Regions from separate parts of the Nocardioides sp. Root151 genome, predicted to be linked through region 2. Evidence: predicted binding sites of a transcription regulator. Region 2 holds the regulator's gene; the other holds the start of a gene.
The links. The regulator LexA, encoded in region 2, represses DNA repair genes until DNA is damaged. The targets are predictions, from matches to a motif close to TCGAACANNTGTTCGA.
Positions count from the first base shown of each region.

Region 1: the regulator LexA is predicted to act here: its motif matches at 5,317-5,332, upstream of ASD66_RS09790 (DUF6504 family protein).

Region 1 covers NZ_LMGG01000004.1:256,020-265,356, reverse strand. The annotation lists gene ASD66_RS09805 (methyltransferase domain-containing protein) at 1-343, opposite strand, end outside; gene ASD66_RS09800 (DNA polymerase III subunit alpha) at 426-4,325, opposite strand; gene ASD66_RS09795 (SAV_6107 family HEPN domain-containing protein) at 4,318-4,809, opposite strand; gene ASD66_RS09790 (DUF6504 family protein) at 4,822-5,175, opposite strand; gene ASD66_RS09785 (hypothetical protein) at 5,699-6,526, shown strand; gene ASD66_RS09775 (AAA family ATPase) at 6,707-8,164, shown strand; gene ASD66_RS09770 (hypothetical protein) at 8,910-9,155, shown strand; gene ASD66_RS09765 (alpha/beta hydrolase) at 9,238-9,337, opposite strand, start outside.
Region 2 covers NZ_LMGG01000007.1:379,262-388,598, forward strand. The annotation lists gene secD (protein translocase subunit SecD) at 1-1,738, shown strand, start outside; gene ASD66_RS19435 (ATP-dependent DNA helicase) at 1,830-3,809, shown strand; gene ASD66_RS19440 (zinc-dependent metalloprotease family protein) at 3,823-5,223, opposite strand; gene ASD66_RS19445 (FlgD immunoglobulin-like domain containing protein) at 5,363-7,183, opposite strand; gene lexA (transcriptional repressor LexA) at 7,349-8,065, opposite strand; gene ASD66_RS19455 (LysM peptidoglycan-binding domain-containing protein) at 8,301-8,660, opposite strand; gene ASD66_RS19460 (thrombospondin type 3 repeat-containing protein) at 8,856-9,337, opposite strand, start outside.

The sequences.
Region 1 (9,337 bases), on a different contig from region 2:
CGAGTGCGGCGGCCGGGTCGTCGACGATCTCGAGGACGCCGTGGCACAGCACCACGTCGGCACTGGCCTCGCCGACCACGTCGAGCAGCCCGGAGAGCTCGCCCTGCTGGCCGGTGACCCGGTCGGCGACGCCGAACTCCTGGGCCCGCCTGCTGAGCGCGGCGAGGGCGTCGGGGCTGGGGTCGACCACGGAGACGCGGTGGCCGAGCTCGGCGACGCGCACCGCGAAGCCGCCGGTGCCGCCCCCGATGTCGAGCACGTCGCCAGGGGTGGCGAGTACGTCGCGCAGGGACTCCCAGACGACAGCTGTGCGGGTGGCGCCTCGGCGTTCACTGGCAGACATGGCTCCCAGACTAGTGGTCGGGGTCCTGGTGGTCGGGGCCGGAAGCCCTGCACTGGTTGGCGTGTCTTGGCGACGGAGGTTCTCATCCGGCACTCCCGGGGCTGCGGTGCCACAGCTTGCGGGCCACGTCGCGGGTCTGCTCGCCGGCCGGCTTGATGTCGGAGTACGGCGACATCCGGAACCCGCTGGTGTGCACGAGGACCCGCTTGGGGCCGGTGCTCTCGAACCCGCCGGGCACCTGCGCCATCGTCTCGCACACTGCCTCGACGCCTCCGGCCCGCCACTCGGCGTACAGCTCGGGGAGCTCCCAGCAACCGGTGGCGCGGACCGAGACCCCGCGCCGGCCGGTACGCCGCAGCTCGCCGCGCACGACCAGCAGCCAGGAGTGGAAGACCGTGGCCGCGTAGGGGCCCTGCGCGTCCTCGAAGAAGGTGGCGTCGACCGGGCCGGTGGAGTCGTCGAGGGTCAGGAAGATGACCCGTCGGCCGGAGCGGATCGGCGGAGTCTGGGTGGCCACCTTGACCCCCGCGACCAGCAGCTCGGACCGGCTGCGCTGGGACAGCAGGTCCTTGCTGCGGACCACACCGAGCTCGTCGAGGAAGGCGGCGTAGTCGTCGACGACGTGGGCGCTGACGTCGAGGCCGAGGATCTCGAGCTCGGCCTTCATGCGCTCCTCGACGTTCATCTCCGGCAAGCCGCTGGCCTCTTCTCCCGGCTCGTCGCCCAGCTCGAGGGTGAGCTGGACGCTGGTGACCGGCCGCGGGCTCTTCGTCGCCCTCGACTGGGCGGCCGCCTTGGCCCACACCCCGGCCGAGGCCAGCGCGTGGCGCTCGACGGCCGGAGCCTCCTCCCTGACCAGCGGGTCGCTGCTGCTGCGCTCGGCGGCCTGGTCGGCCCGCTCCTGCGCGGGTGTGCGCGCCGCGGGCCTCAGCCCCTTCGAGGACAGGCCCCGGCCGCGGGTCGACGAACGGGCCACCGACCGGGCGATCCGGTCGAGCTCGGCGACCTGGAGCAACAGGTCACGACGGGTCACCGTGCCGCGGCGGCGTACGACGAGGGGCGACCCGATGCCGTAGAGGTCGTCGAAGCCGCCGGCCAGCACCAGCCGCTCGCAGACCGGCCGGGAGACGTGGGCGCGGTGCCAGAAGTCGGTCAGGGACTGGTAGGGCACCGGCAGCTCACCGCCCTGTCCGCCCCGGGCGGCGATGATGCGCTCGACCTCGCCCTCGTTGATGCCCTTCACCTCCGCGAGTGCGAGCCGGATGCCGTAGCCGTCGTCGAGCTTCTCGACGACGTACGCCTTCTCACTGCGGTTGACGTCGAGGCCGAGCACGGTGATGCCGAACTGGCGGGCGTCATCGAGGATCAGCCGCTTGGGATACATGCCGGGGTCGTGGGTGAGCACGCCGGAGAGGAAGTGCGCCGGCCAGTGCGCCTTGAGCCAGGCCGACTGGTAGGTCGGCAGCGCGAACGCCGCCGCGTGGGCCTTGCAGAAGCCGAACGACGCGAAGGCCTCGAGGATCTTCCAGATCTGCTCGGCGACCCGGGTGGTGTAGCCCAGCCCCAGGCAGCGCGGGAAGAACCACAGTTTGGTGTCGGCCATGCCCTCGGTGTCGCCGAGCGCCCGCCGCTTCTCATCGGCCTCGGCGTTGGTCACCCCGGCGAACCGCGCGATGATCTCGATGACCTGCTCGTGGAAGACCACCACTCCGTGGGTCTGGGACAGGATCGGCTTGAGGTCGTCGTGGAGATAGGACGGCATCTTCCAGCCCTGCTTGGCATTGAGGTAGGGCGTGATCATGTCGCTCTTGACCGGCCCGGGGCGGAACAGCGAGATGTCGGTGATGATGTCGGAGAAGGACTCGATGCCGGACTTGCCGACCAGCTCGCGTTGCCCGGGCGACTCGATCTGGAAGACCCCCAGCGTCTTGGACTCGCTGATCATCTCGAAGGTCTGGTCGTCGTCGAAGGGCACCTCCGCCTCGTTGTCGAGGTCGATCTCGACGTCGTCGACCCGCTTGATCTCGGTGAGGGCGTGCGCCATCGCCGACTGCATGCGGATGCCGAGCACGTCGAGCTTGAGCAGGCCGAGGTCTTCGACGTCGTCCTTGTCGAACTGGCTCATCGGGTAGCCCGACCAGCTGGCCTCCACCGGCGTGCGGTCGAGCAGGGTCGCGTCGGAGAGGAGTACGCCGCACGGGTGCATCGCGATGTGGCGAGGCAGGCCGTCGAGTCGTTCGACCAGTCGGAACATCAGGTCGAGGCGCTCCTCCCCCAACCCGCTGGCCCGCAGCTCGGGCAGGTCCTTCAGCGCCATGCGGGCGTCCCTGGCCCGGATGTGCGGGAAGGCCTTGGCGATCGCGTCGGTCTCGCCGGGCGGCATGCCGAGCGCCGCCCCGACATCGCGCACCGCATGGCGCACCCGGTAGGTGTCCATCATCGAGACCGCCACACACCGCTCGCCGCCGTACTTGTCGAGGATCGCGTCGTAGACCTCGAGCCGTCGCGCCGACTCCACGTCGACGTCGATGTCGGGAAGGTCCTGGCGCAGCGGCGAGAGGAACCGCTCCATCAGCAGGCCGTGGCGGATCGGGTCGACACCGGAGACGCCGAGCAGGTAGTTGACCAGGCTGCCGGCGCCCGAGCCGCGCGCCGCCACCCGCACCTCCATCTCGCGGATCAGGTCGACCACGTCGCCGACGGTGAGGAAGTACGACGCGTAGCCGAGCTCGCGGATCATCTCGAGCTCGTCGTCGAGCCGCTTCCAGATGCGCTGCCGTGGTGCGTTCCCATATCGCCGTCCGATCGCGGACTCGCACCGCGCCCGCAGCTCCGCGTCGGCGATCTCGGCAGTCGATGACCGCTGCCTTTCGCCAGTCGAGTGCCGCTCCCTTTCGGCGGTCGAGGAGCGCTCCCTCTCGTTGGTCGAGTAGGTCGCTCTGCGACCGTATCGAGACCCCGACCCGACGACCTCGAACTCCGGGAAGTGCACCTCACCCAGACCGAGATCCCGCTTCGGGTCGAGCACGCACCGGTCCGCCGTCTGCCGAGTGCGCGCCAGCAGGTCGCGAGCCTCCCGATCACCCAGTCCGGCATGCCGGCAGATCTCGTCGGCCACGTCGTGCATCTGCTTGCCGGACTTGAGGAAGCCCTCGGCGTTGCCGCGGAACCCGCCCGGTCCGATGCGGGACAGCCCTGCCGAGCCCAGGGGCACCAGGGTGCGGGCAGCATCGAGTACGTCGACGGTCGGCGCGTCGAGTCGGTCGGCGTACCGGACCGCGTTGGTCAGCAGCACCGGCAGCCCGGCAGCCCGCGCCGCCCCGGCCATGCGGGCAGCGTGGGCCGAGGAGCCCGGACCGTGGCCGGGCAGCCGGTGGGAGGTGACCTCGACGAGGAGGTTGCCGGCCGGGACGACCTCGCGCCAGCGGTTGAGTACGTCGCGGGCGTGGTCGTCACGACGCAGGGTGGCCGCATCGCCGAGGGTCGAGGACGGTCCGAGCAGCACCAGTACGTCGTCGCCGAGGTGCTCGGCGATCAGCTCGGGCGTGGTCACCGGTCGGCCGCGTTCGCCGGCCAGATGGGTGGCCGAGATGAGCCGGCAGATCGCCCCCCACCCAGCCTTGCCCGAGGCCAGGAACACCGCCCGGGGCAGCCCCTGCTCGCGGAACGCCCCGCCCCGCACCGGCGTCCGTGACGAACCCGCTGGTCGAGAACGACGCTGCGCGACCTCCTCAGGAACCATCTCGAAACCAGGCGACCATGAAGCCGCATACGCCAGGTCCACTCCCAGCACCGGACGGACGCCCGCCCGCTGGCAGGCCTTCACGAACCGGACCGCGCCGTAGGTGCCGTCGCGATCGGTCAACGCGAGCGTGTCCATCTCCTGTTCGACGGCGCGCTCGACCAGCACGTGGGGATGGCTTGCGCCGTACTGGAGCGAGTAGCCGGAGGCCACGTGGAGATGGACGAACGGGTCAGGCACTTCTCCCAGCTCGCTCGTCCAGGGTGCCGGCACGCTCCATCGAATGCGCGTTTCCGGCGCGCCAGGGCAGCTGGCGCTCGACCGGGACGTGCGGGGAGAGGCCCAGCGACTGCTCGATGACGGCCAGGAACCGGTCGGACTCGCGGACCAGGTCGTCGGCCTCGCGCTCGGTGACGGCACGGGTCGAACCGGCCTCGGCGGCGGCCCGCTTGGAGGCACCGGCGGCGAAGAACGCCGCCCATTCGCCGAGCTCGGGGGCCACCTCGGTGAGCAGCACCCAGGCGTTCTTCTGGGCACGGCGGCGGCTGGTCGTCGGTGTCGGCACAGCCTTGGCCGCGATCAGCGCGGCGGCCGCCCGCAACGCCGCGACGTGCGCACAGGCATAGCGGGTGGGCACCTCGGTCGCGGTGATCGCTTCACGCAGGGACTCGGCGGCCCGCTCGAGGTAGGAGTGGGTGGTGGCGGGGAGACAGTAGGGATTCATGTCGTCGCTCCTTCAGTCCGCGCAGCCGAGAAGCTGCCAGTTGCCGTCGGCCCACGAGAAGGCGAGGTCGAAGACTCCCCCGCCGGTCATGCCGTTGCCGGCCTCGACCCGCCACATCTCGCGCTCGGCGAGCAGGTCGGCCCCGAGCGTGGCCAGGTCTCCCTCGGCTCCGTCGTCGTCGCTGCCGATGACGGCGCGGACGCCGGCCGACTGCCACCACGGCCCGGTCTCCACCCAGTGCGCGACGACGTCGCGCACCTTCCACAACTTGCCTCGCCAGAGGAACTGCTCGGGAGCCTCCACCTGACGGCCGGCCTGTCCCACCATTCCCCTACGGACTTCCACGGGGTCGTCGTACCGACGCATGTCCTGCTCCTTCCCCAGAGCTTTCGTGACGGTTTCGACCCCTGCTGATGTGTGCTTCTCGACCCCTCGTTCTCGACCCCTGGTGCCCTGCTGTGTGATCCCGGCGGAGGCGGGGGTCGAGGTCGCCTCCGCCGGGCTTGATCGAACATTTGTTCGAACAAGTCAAAGGTACACCCGGCCCCCGACAACGCGTCAACCTCTGTCCGAAACCGTGTGGAACTGGTTTCCGGAGACCCGCGTCGAGCGACCTGAATCGAACCTACGACTGACCACCGACAGTCGGCTCAGACCGACCTGAACTCACGAGATTTCGCCGACAGAAGGCCCCGTCCACTCCTGGCGGCGGCTTCACGACGCCGATGCGTCGAGCCACGCCCAGAGCCATGCCATTGCCGCCACGAGAAAGTGAACTGCTGCAAGGATCGCGTGGGGCCGGCAACATTTGGGTGCATGCTTGCGACGTACCCACTGCCTTCGGGCACCTACTCAGACCACGTTCGCGCTCACGTCAGCGGGTGTGCTGATGGCCCGGGGAACCGACGGCGACCTGGCCACGTCTCATCCCCAGTTCCACCCCGACCTCAACCCCATATCCAAGGGGAACACCATGAGCAGGAAAGCACTCGTCGCCACCGCGCTGGCGGGCTGTGCCCTCACCTGGACCGCCGGCTGTGCCAGCGACTCCAAGCCTGAGCTGACAGACGAAGACGCGACCACCGCCCTCTTCCATTCGATGGCCGGCGCCAGCGAGGGCACTGAGTCCCTCATCTACGCCGAGGACCTCACCGACTACCTGCCCGGCCAGGAGATCATCATTGACGGGGCGGATCCCGCGCCTGTGGCCGACGGGATCGTTCGGGGCTCCGTCGTTGACGTCCAGGTCACTGCAGCAGGCCGTCACGCCATGAACGGCGACGAGGAAGCTCCGGACGATGAGCGAGTCGACGTCGACGCGGAGGATGCGGACTGGCGTGAACTCACGGCAACCCTGACCGTGGCCGAGGCGTGGGGGGCAGCAGTGCGCGACCGGGACGAGGTTCGGTTCATCATCACGATCTCACCAGACGCCGACCCCGCTGACTACATCCAGGGCCTCGAGGCAATGGACGATGCTCTTGTCATTCTCGATAGCCAGGGAAGCGTGGCATCCAACCCCGAGTCGTTCCGTCTGGCGGCCCAAGAAACTGCACTCGGCGAGGTACATCCCGACGAAACGATCGCATTTCCGGCCACTGACCAAGGGCGCGAAGAGTTCTTGGGCGGCATCCGAACCCTCGATGACCTCCGACGTGAGGCCTACGTGAAGCAACGCACCATCGTGGTCGAGCGCTTCGTTGTGAAGAGCCGCTAGCAGCGCAACTTGCTGCTACTCACGAGGCGACATGTGGAAGCGCGACGAGTCGGACCCTGCGGGTGGGTCGGCATGCTGCCCGCCGCCGCGCGCGGATCACGGCATGATGTGCGCAGTTTGTGGTGACGCTCTTCCTGCATTCGAAGGTCAATGCCCTCGACCTCGGTCTACGCTCCGGTGATGCATGTCTCCGTGATGTCCGACGTCGCGCCAGGTGGTGACGGTCAAGGACCTCAGTTCTCCGACGTCGCTCGCGTTGGGCGTTACTTCGTACGCCGCTTCGTGGCACAGGCCCGCGCTTTCGACCAGCCCACCTTCCGGTCTGTGATCGCTGACCATCTCGAGGTCCCCACCGAGAACCTGCCCATCACCCGCGAGAGATGGCCTGCGTATGAGCATGTCAATGTGCAGGGCGCCCTGGACGTAGTCCTGGAAGAGCACGGAGACGCCGCCACCGTCGTCGGAGTCGCCGATCATCGGCACCGCGGACCGTTTGGCCTCGCGGATCTGCTGAGTGACAGCGACGGCTTCGGACGACACGGTCCACGCCCGGGAAACGTCACACGCATGAGCCTCCCCAGTGGACCCGCCGGGCAGACACGCGAGTGCCTGAGCATCGCTGTGGTGCTGTTCGAGGACGGCGGGGAACGGACCGCACTGCTTCTCCGGGGCCCGGACCCTGAGGACGGTTCGATGGAGGTGACCGTCGAGATCATCTCGACTGCCCCAACCCTCGGTGAGCAGCTAGGACACCGCTTGCGTGACCTGGCACTGAAGCACAACGTGTACCGCGGCCACGTGGTCTCCTTCGGTCACAGCATGTTCGGGGAGCGCGACTCACTCTTGCGGTTCCAGGAACGACCCACGATGTCGTCCGACGAACTCATCCTGCCTGCGGAGACCTTCGAGGACTTGCGACGTCAAGTCGTGGGAGTCGCACGCAACAGCGCACGGTTACGCACGGCCGGGCAACACCTCAAGCGCGGGTTGCTGCTCTATGGACCTCCGGGGGTCGGCAAGACACACTCGGTCCGCTACCTGGTCAGCGAACTGGTCGACACCACCGTGGTTGAGCTCACCGGCGAGTCCCTCCACGGAATCCGCGAGGCATGCTCGGTGGCGCGAGCCTTGCAACCGTCGATGATCGTGATCGAGGACGTCGACCTCATCGCTGAAGAGCGCAGCCGCTACGGCGGGGAGACCCCGCTGCTCTTCACCTTGCTCAACGAGATGGACGGCCTCGACGAAGACGCCGACGTCGTCTTCCTGCTCACCACCAATCGCGCCGACCTCCTTGAGCCCGCTCTGGCATCCCGGCCCGGTCGTGTCGATCAGGCGGTTCACATCGAGGTGCCCGACCGCGAGTCGCGTCGCCGACTCGTTGAGTTGTACCGCAGCACCCTTGACGTGGATCTGAGTCGCGTCGACGCCGTCCTTGATCGGACCGATGGCGTGACCGCATCCTTCCTGAAGGAACTCCTCCGACGCTCGGCGGTCGTGGCGGCCGACCGTGACGAGTCGATCGAGAATGCTCTCAAGGTGACCGCCGACGACCTCGATACTGCGCTGGACGAACTCCTGGACACCCGTAACCAGATGACACGCGCTGTGCTGGGGTACCGGAACGAGGAGGCGTAACAGTGCGTTGTCACCGATCCTGCCCTCAAGAATGATGAGCACCGTTGGGCGCGACACGGGACCTTGGCCTCCACCGGATGACAATTTGCCGTTCGCCAGACAACCGCTCGATCGAAGCCTCACACTCGGGATACTCATCTGAAGGATCCGGGGACATGTCTTGGCTTCACGTCGCCTACTAAGTGCACTGTGAAGAGAGCCGCAGGCTTCGCTGCCAATGGGCTGGCGTTTGGCATCTGCCTGATTGCTACTGCCCTCCCTTGGCGAACTCCTTTTTTTGGTGTCGCCGGACCCGGCGGTCTCACATTGCTGGAACTCGGTATCGCGCTGGCAATGGCATTCCTAGGTTGGAGAACCCATCAACACAACAGCCTCCTGGGTTCGAGTTTGATCGCGGGAGCCTTCGGAGTAGCGACCACAACTGTCGTCTTCTACTCGCTATGGGTCTCTGTCCCTATTGGAGGCAACTGACCTGCGGTAAACACGAGCAGCGGTTGCAGTTCCTACACGACGTTGTGGAATCCACCCAGCGCTTCGGCGCCGAGGTGCCGGAGAAGCTGATTGCCTTCGGCAGCCGCAGGGGTGAGCAGGCGACCGCACATCGACAGGGTGCGCGCTGTCCGCGGCAGACTCGGGCGCATCTGGCAGAACGCAAGACCTCGCCTTGGTGATCGCGGCATGCTGATGTCCCAGAGATCAACGGAGGTGAAACCCGTGTTCGCACGAATCGCAGTCTTGGGAGCCCATGCCAGACGATGATCGCCAGTGGGTGATCGACGCGGCCAAGACCGTCCCAGGAGTACTGAACGCCTACCACTTGGTCGACGAGGCGACTGGAAACGGCCTGTCGATCGCGTTCTTCCAGGACGACGTGGACGTTGCCGAGGTCAAGGCTGCAATTGCCATGAAGGCGCTTGAAATTCGGTGGAACGACGTTCCTCGCCCTGCCCCGTCATCCGAGACGATCTACCAGGTTCTGCGCAGCGGCTAGGCCGCCCGCTGATCGGAAGGCCCGTGCACCATCAGCGGCATGTGCGGTCATTTCTTTTGGAGGAGCTAGCCGGCCCGCGCTCCTAGGCGTCGTTACCGGGCGTTGACGTGTTGAGACGCGACGGCACGTGCTGCCGCAGGAACGCGATCTGGTCTGCAATCACGCGGTCAAAGTCGTCGCCG
Region 2 (9,337 bases):
CACGGGCAAGGCGGCATGCAACCCGTCTGGTGACCCCAAGCGTCGCATCGCCATCGTGCTCGACGGCAAGATCATCTCGTCGCCTCAGGTGAACGAAGACATCCAGTGCAACGTGGGGATCACGGGCGGCAAGACCGACATCACCGGCAACTTCTCCAACAAGGCCGCCAAGGATCTCTCCATCCTGATCGAGGGCGGCGCCCTGCCCGTTCCGGTCAAGATCATCTCGCAGAGCACCGTCGGCCCGACCCTCGGTGACGCGGCGATCGACGCCTCCGCCGAGGCCGGCATCATCGGCCTGATCATCACCGGCCTCTTCATCATCATCGTCTACCGCCTTGTCGGTGCGCTCGCGGCGATCGCGCTGACGTCGTACGCCGTCCTCTCTTACGCGATGCTGCTGGCGCTCGGCTCGACGCTGACGCTGCCCGGCCTCGCCGGCTTCGTGCTGGCCATCGGCCTCGCGATCGACGCCAACGTGCTGGTCTTCGAGAGAGCGAGGGAGGAGTACGCCGAGAATCCGAAGGCGGGCATGAGACGTGCCCTCCAGATCGGCTTCAACAAGGCGTGGACCGCGATCATCGACTCCAACGTCACGACCTTGCTGGCCGCTGCGCTGCTCTTCCTGCTGGCCTCCGGCTCGGTCAAGGGCTTCGGTGTCACCCTGTCGATCGGTGTCATCGCCTCGATGGTCTCCGCGCTGGTGATCGCCCGCGTGCTCACCGAGATCGGCGTCTCGACCAAGGCCGTTGCCAGGCGCCCGCGGATCACCGGTCTGGCGAACGTCGGACGGGCCCGCACCTGGCTTACCAAGAAGAACCCGAACATCATGGCCAAGGGCAAGATCTGGCTCGGCATCTCCGGTGCCGCGCTGGTCCTCGCCCTGGTCGGCATCTTCGGGCACGGGCTCAACTACGGCCTGGAGTTCACCGGCGGTCGTTCCATGGAATACACCACGGCGAAGCCGATCTCGGCCGACACGGCTCGTGAGATCGTGGCCGACGCGGGAGTGCCCGAGGCCGTCGTACAGATCGTCAAGGGCAGCGACGACGTCGAGCGGGTCTCGATCCGTGCCGGCGACATCGACGACGCGACGAAGGCCGAGATCGAGAAGGGCCTCACCGCAGAGGCCGGCAAGACCACCCAGTTCAGTGACGACACGGTGGCCGCCAGCCTCGGCAACGAGCTGAAGGAGAAGGCGTTGCTGGCCTTCTTCATCGCGCTGATCGCGCAGATGATCTACCTCGCGTTCCGGTTCCACTGGACCTTTGCCGTCTCGGCGGTGGGCGCGATGTTCCACGACGTGCTGATCGTGACCGGCATCTTCGCCTGGCTCGACAAGCCGATCGACGGCATCTTCCTGGCCTCCGCGTTGACCATCGTCGGACTGTCGGTCAACGACACCGTGGTCGTCTTCGACCGCATTCGAGAACGATGGCAGGGCACCAGAACAGGCACCTTCGCCGAGGTCAGCAACACGGCCTGCATCGAGACCATGCCGCGCACGATCAACACCGGTCTCGGCGCCATGTTCATCCTCGGTGCCCTGGCGGTGCTCGGTGGCGATTCGCTGCAGGACTTCGCGATCGCACTGCTCCTCGGCCTGATCATCGGTACCTACTCGTCCGTCTTCTCCGCGACCCCGGCACTGATCCTGCTGCAGAAGGTCGCGCCGTTCTCGCGTGAGAAGAAGGAGCGCAAGGTCCGCGATGCACAGGACTCCGGCGCCGTCGTCTGAGGCACGGGAGCGAGGGACGAGCGGTTCGTGGTGAAGCGACCGACAGAGCCGTCGTCCGACCCTTGTCGGTGCCGGCGGTTAGGGTTTCCGGGTGCCTGAAAGCCCCGATTCCCTGACCCCCGTTGCCGCCCTCCTCGGTGAAGCCGTCGAGGCACTCGGCGGTCAGGAGCGCCCGGGCCAGGTGCAGATGGCCGAGGCCGTCGCCCGGGCGATGGCCGACGACGAGCACCTGCTCGTCCAGGCGGGCACCGGCACCGGAAAGTCGCTGGCCTACCTGGTGCCGAGCCTGCTCCACAAGAAGCGCGTGGTGGTCGCCACGGCGACCCTCGCGCTGCAGCACCAGCTCGTCGAGCGCGACATCCCGCGGCTGGTCGATGCGCTGAAGGCCAAGCCCGGCATCGACACGTCGTACGCCGTCCTCAAGGGCCGCTCCAACTACGCCTGCCTCCACCGGGTGCGCGAGGGCGCGCCCGACGACCAGGGCGCCCTGGTCGAGTTGCCCACCGGGTCGATGGGCGCCGAGGTCATCAAGCTGCGCGAGTGGGCCGAGGAGGAGGCGAAGTCCGGCGGCACCGGCGAGAAGGACAACGCGCCCCGCCACACCGAGAAGGTCTGGCGCCAGGTCGCGGTCAGCGCCCGCGAGTGCCTCAGTCGCGCGAAGTGCCCCTTCGGGGAGGAGTGCTTCGCCGAGGCTGCGCGCGACCGGGCCGCGCAGAGCCAGCTGATCGTGACCAACCACAGCCTGTTGGCCATCGACGCCATCGAAGGCGTCCCGATGATCCCCGACTACGACGTGGTCGTGGTCGACGAGGCCCACGAGGTGACCGCCCGCGTCACGCAGGCAGCCACCGACGAGCTGAGTGTCAGTGACGTCGAGCGGGCCGCGCGACGTGCCCAGCGGTACGTCGACGGCGACGAGGCCAACGAGCTCGACGACGCTGCCGGGGCGTTGAAGGACGCCCTCGAACGCACCGAGGCCGGGCGCATCGACCGCGTCGACGAGCAGCTCGCCGACGCCTTGGTGCTGTTGCGCGACGGGGCGCGGGCGTGCCTGGGCGCGATGCCCAAGGAGTCCGACGACCCCGACCCCGGCAAGAACCAGGCCAAGGCCGGCGTGCAGGAGATCTTCGCCACCGCCGAACGCATGGCCGCCGACCTCGAGTCCGACGTGCTGTGGCGCAACGACCGCGAGCCGCAACGCGGCGGGCCGCAGCTGTGCGTGGCACCGCTCCAGGTGTGGGGTCCGATGCGCGACAAGCTGCTCACCGACAAGACCGTGGTCTTCACGTCCGCCACGCTGATGTTGGGGGGCGACTTCACCACCGTCGCCTCCTCACTGGGTCTCAAGCCCACCGAGCGCATCGCGTCCACCGAGGTCGTCGAACGCACCGACGAGGTGCTGCCCTGGCGCGGCATCGACGTCGGCTCGCCGTTCAACTACGGCCAACAGGCGATCCTCTACGTCGCCCGCCACCTGCCGCCGCCCGGGCGCGACGGCCTGGGCAAGGCCCAGCTCGACGAGATCGTCGACCTGATCGACGCCGCCGACGGCCGCACCCTCGGCTTGTTCTCCAGCAAGCGGGCCGCCGAGGCCGCAGCCGAAGAGGTCCGCAAGAGGCTGCCGCACCTGACCACGCTTGCCCAGGGCGAGGCCCAGCTGGCCGAGCTGCAGAAGCAGTTCGTCGCCGACCCGCACACCTGCCTGTTCGGCACGTTGAGCCTCTGGCAGGGCCTCGACGTCCCCGGCGACACGTGCCAGCTCGTGCTGATCGACCGCATCCCGTTCCCGCGTCCCGACGACCCGCTGATGTCGGCGCGCCAGAAGGCCGCCGACCGGTCAGGAGGCAACGGGTTCATGCAGGTCGCCGCGACACATGCGGCACTGCTGCTGGCGCAGGGCTCGGGCCGGTTGATCCGCACCCACACCGACCGGGGCGTGGTCGCCGTACTCGACCCGCGGCTGGTGACCGCGCGCTACGGCAACTTCCTCAAGGCCAGCCTTCCACCCATGTGGGCGACCACCGACCCGCAGATCGCCCGCAACGCGCTCAAGCGCCTCGCGGCCGACTGAGCCCAGACTCAGCTCAGCGCACGCCGCAACGCGAGCGGAACTTCACGCGGTAGTTGCCCAGGCTGCCGTAGTCGCTGTAGCCGGTGCTGCGCGGATCGCGTGCCCCGACGCCGTCGACCCGCACGTAGTAGGTGCCGGCTGCCCGGGTGGCGAGGTAGGTCGCGTCGAGGCCGGTCGGCGAGCCCGAGGCCGCCGACAGTGGGTTGCGTCGCGCCAGCACCCGGCCACTGCGGTTGAGCAGGGTCAGCGACACGTCGAGGTTCGGGCTGTACGGCGCGTTGGCGACCTGGACGCTCAGCCGGGCGCGGCACGTCGTACGCAGGCGGAACACGTCGGTGTCGTTGCGCTTGCCGATCACTCCGGGTCGGGCGACACCGGCGCGCAGCACGGTGGCTCGGCTCAGCCGGTAGGCGTGGTCGTCCGCGCGGTACGGGGCCCCGTAGGCACGCATCACGGAGAGGTCGTTCTCGCGTTCGGTGGCGCCGGTGTACTCGCCACGGCTCCACTGGGTGAGCGGGCGCATCGAGGAGCCCATGATCGGAGCCCAGATGCCGTGGCCGGAGTAGTAGGCGTCGCCGTTCTTGCCGTCGTGGCTCAGCCCCAGGGTGTGCCCGGCCTCGTGGGCGACCACGAGGCCCATCTGCTGGGGACGGTTGTCGACCTCACGCGGGAAGACCCAGAAGACGCGGGCGTTGTTGGCCGCCGCGTAGGGAAAGACTCCGACGAACGCGACACCGGCACAGCCCGGGCCACCGCAGACCTGGTTGCGGACCGTGGTCGAGCGGGTGATCACCGCGTGCACGCCGTACGTCGCATCGGCCGAGCCCGAGCGGGTCAGCGCACCCGCGTCCGGAAGCTCGGTGGTGACGTCGACCTGGAACGGCGCGTAGTCCTCCGCGGTCCGGCGCCACGTGCTCTGGATCGCCCGGAGCTCGCCGGCGCTGAACCCGGAACGGCCGTCGGTGTCGAAACCCGCGGCGTCGTAGCAGCGCGGACGCAGACCGTCGCTCCACTCGGAGTCGCAGACCTGCTCGCCGTTGAAGTCGAGGTAGATCGTGCGACGCGACCCGGGACGCGAGTGCAGCCGGAACGTCTGGGACAGCGGCGCCGAGGCGCGGGCCACCGGTTCGTTGCCGGCCTCTTCGCCGGAGCCCTCGAAGGTGTCGGCGTAGTAGAGCCGGTCGCCGGCGGTCAGTCGGGCGGCCGGGTCCTCGGTGAGCAGGCCCTTGACCTCCTCGGTCGCCTGCCCGGCCAGCCGCGCCGCGGTCGAGAGCTCGGAGTCATCGACGCGCTGGCCGTCGGCCGAGGTGAACTCGTGGTCTCCGTCGGTGCTGCCCGTCGCTGGTACGGCGGCCAGGCCGCCCAGGGCGAGGGCGCACACGGCGGTCAGGGTCAGCGTTGTGGTCCGGAGCATTGGGCGATTCTCCCACGATTGATTTGCGGCACGCTGCGGGCGGTCGGGCCTCATTGCAAGACCTTGTAGAACACCTTGATGAGGAACTTCTTGACGTCGTAGCGGCCTCCGACCAAGGTCCTGTAGGAGGTCGCTGTGGTCAGCCCAGCACGTAGTAGTAGAGCGAGAGTTTGTAGGACTTCACGTCATAGCGCTGGCCGTACCCCGTGGCCACCACCCAGTAGACGTAACCGTTGCCATAGCGCATCCGCGTGGCACTGGCCGTGCCGCCGTGGTGCCATCCGAGGCGTGAGGACAGTGCTCGTCCGGTGATGGGCTCAGCTGTGGTGTTGTTGATCAGCCACAGGGAGGCCCGATGCCCCGCCGAGGGGTTCACGGCCGCCCCGTAGGCCTGGACGGAGAATCCCTCGTACTTGAAGGCGCCCGGGATCAGGGCGCCGTGCAGCCCGATCGCGGTCCTGTCGTTGAGGGTGCGGCCGACGCAGCGCGACTTGCTGTAGTAGCCCACCGAGCCGGTCATCCGGCGCAGGCCAGGCCTGCGCAACGAGGAGCACCTGCCTGACCAGTTGTCCTTCAGGGATGCCTGAGCCGACACCGTCCGCGTCCAGTGCTTGCGGATGAGTCGCTTGGACGAGACCACCACCGGGGCGCCGATGAAGACTGACGAGTTCCCGAGCTCGTCGGTGAGGGTGATCCGGAATCGGTAGGTGCCCGCAACGGCGTACGCTCCGCTGGTTGTGCGACCGTTCCAACGGAACCAAGAGGGGCTGGCGGGGAGATTGCGCACGACGGTGCCACCGGAATTGAGGACCGCGACCCGGATCGTGCTGACCTCGGACTCTTGGTCGATGGTCGGCCTCAGTGTGACTGTGTCGCGATAGCCGTCGACGTACGGGAAGAAGCCGGTGAGACTGCGAGACACGCTGGTCACGCTGGGTGCGGTCACGTCGATGTCCAACCCCACGAAGGCAACTCCGGTGAAGTCGTGGCCATGATCGGAGGCGCTCGTCGTCACCCGGATTCGGTGATCCCCGGTCGACGGGGTGACGCCCAAGGCGGTGGGATCGACGGTTATCTCGGCGTCGCCACTCGCGTCCAGGGTGACCGGCTGTGAGTCGGTCAGCACGGCACCAGCGATGGTCTCCAGCTGCCAGGTGGCGACCTGACCGGGGAGCCCCTCGGTCTCGACGGTGGCCGTCGCCCTGTCGAGTCGTCCGTCCCCGTTGGGGCTCAGAATGTAGGGGTTGATGTCGTAGACCGATACGGCCAGGTTGCGGCGTGCGGTCAGCGCGGCGCTGGCGTTCTCGTTCGCACACATGCTGTAGAACGTGGCGCTGGTGTCACGGATGCATCGGCGGACGACGAGCTCTCCGGAGGCGACGTCGGCGTAGGGAGACGCGGTCAGCTGCCGTGGCTGGTCGCGAACCAGCGCCGGCCCTTGGGCCTGGTTCGCCCAGAGGAGGCTGAGCTCTCCCGGTCCGTCGTCGTGGACGGTCACGCTTGGCAGGGCCTCGGATCGGAGGTCGACGAAGACCGGTTCGGTAGGGGCGTCCCAGGTGACGGGGTTGGAGACGTCGAGGGTGGCAGTGTCGGTCGGCGTGCTCAGGCAGGTGGACGGTGTGCTCGTGCCACAGGGGGCGACCGTGATGACCGTTCCGGCGTCGAGGCCGAAGCTCGGCAGGGTCCAGCGAGCCACGCCGTCGACCGGATCACCGTTCGTGTAGTCGGCGATCATCTGCTTCCTGGTCTGGGCCCCGGAGCGGAAGGTGACCATGGCGTTGTCAGTGCCGGTCAGGGCCACCTCGATCGAGAGGTCGCCGCTGACCTGGTCACCCGTGGTGGGCGTGATCAGGGTGGCGTTCAGGTCTTCCGCCTGGGCGGGGGCGCCGGCCAGGCCGACGAGACCGCTGCCCACGACACTGGCGGCGAGAAGGGTGGCGAAGAGGCGTGGTGCGCGCATGGTTCCCCCGAACACAAACGTGGCGGAGAGCTCCGCCGATCTGGATGTCCCGAGACCGGAACCGCGGACACTTTATGTCACGAAACGTGCGGTGTGCGACGAAATCACGAAAGGCGTCGTACGACGACCGCGCGGTCGACGTACGACGCCTTTGTGGTGGCTGGTTCAGACGCGGCGCAGGACCGCGGTGACGATGCCGAGGATCGAGGCGTTGGTGCCGTCGATCGGGTCGTAGGCGTCGTTGTGCGGCATCAGCCAGACCTGGCCGTCCTTGCGCTGCAGGGTCTTGACGGTGGCCTCGCCGTCGATGAGAGCGGCCACGATCTCGCCGTTGCGTGCGGTCTGCTCCTGGCGGACCACGACGTAGTCGCCGCTGCAGATGGCGGCGTCGATCATCGAGTCGCCGGAGACCTCGAGCATGAACAGGGTGCCCTCGCCCACCAGGGTCTTGGGCAGCGGGAAGATCTCCTCGACCCGCTCCTCGGCCAGGATCGGGCCACCAGCGGCGATGCGGCCCACCATCGGCACGTAGGTGGCGGCCGGCATGGCGTCACCGATGCCGGTCTCGTCGATGTGCGACTCGTCTGCCGCGCTGATCGAACGGCGCGCGGCGAGCACCTCGGGCAGGAACACCTCGAGGGCACGAGGACGGTTGGGGTCGCGCTTGATGAAGCCCTTGGCCTCGAGCACCTTGAGCTGGTGGGAGACCGAGGACGAGCTGGTCAACCCGACCACCTCGCCGATCTCGCGCATGCTCGGCGGGTAGCCGCGTCGCTCGAGGGAATCACGGATCGTGTTCAGGATGCGCTGCTGGCGGGGGGTGAGGCCCGTTGCGTCCGGGGGGCCGTCGGGGAACTCGGCGACGTTGTCCTTCGATGCCATCGGGGTGCCTTCCGCAGTGCTGTTCCTGGTGGGTTTTCAACGTAGCCCCAAAACCCGACGGCTTCAAACACCTGTTCGAACGTGTCGCAAAGGTTTTCGAGCAGTTTCTCGGGTCGGGTCTCGGGAGTTCGGGGAGCGCAAAGGGCGGGCCTCCGTGGTGGAGTCCCGCCCTTTGTCTTCCCCATCCGCAGGCCGGGGTCGAGGCGACCTGCGGAAATTTCAGTGGCGTCCTGGCTCAGTCGAGCGGGACGTAGATCTGCTGGCCGGCGACCAGCATCGAGGAGTCGAGCGCGTTGAGCTGCTTGATGGTGTGCACCATGTCGCGCACCTCGCCGTCGTCGGCCACGTCGGCGGCGATCGCCCAGAGCGTGTCGCCGGGCTGGACCGTCACTGCGCGGGTTGGCTGGTCGACGCCGGCGTGGTTGGTGGCCATCGACGAGGTGCCGAGGAAGACCGCGGCGGCGAGCACGAAAAGCATCGCCGCGACGAAGACGACCAGCCGGCCGCGCTGCGTGAGGCGGACCTGGTTGCGGGCGCCGTGCTGCGCAGGGCGCATCGGCGTCTGGATGGCGGGGCTCAGGGTCATCGTGCTCATCGGGACCTCCGGGGGAAGGGGGTGGTCTGTGTCAGACGAATGTCTACAGACGACCACCGACAACGGACTTCCGGAGCGGAGGATCGATCAGACGTTCGATCGAACACATGTACGACGGTAGAGCATGTGTTCGAACGAATCAAGAGAGCGGCCGAACAAATGTTCGACGTGTCGCGGGGCGGGTCAGGGAACCCGTCAGCGGACCCGGATCACCTTCGACTGGGCCTGCCGGCACAGTCCCTGGGTGAGGAATGTCGGCTTGATCAGCGCGTAGAACTTGCCGGGCTTGCGCCTGGCGCGGGGCAGCGTCCAGACGCCTCGGGTGGACGTGCGGGCCAGGCCCACTCGCGCCGAACGACCCGGCCCCATCACGCGCCGGAGCTCGACCACCTTGCGCGAGACGCAGGCGTTGACCGGCGAGCGCAGCACTCCCTTGAACTGCTTCACGCGGACGCCGTAGGCGATCGTCCCGGTGCGGGCCAACGGCGGGCAGCCGGTGTCGTTGTAGGCGGCGGCCAGCGGGCAGGCGTCGCCCTTCTCGTAGCCGTCGGAGTCGGCGTCGGGGTCGCACGGGTCGCCCATGCCGTTGTGGTTCATGTCGCGCTGGGTGGCGTTGGCGTTGCTGGGGCAGTTGTCGTCGCCGTTGGCCACGCCGTCGCCGTCCATGTCGGGGTCGC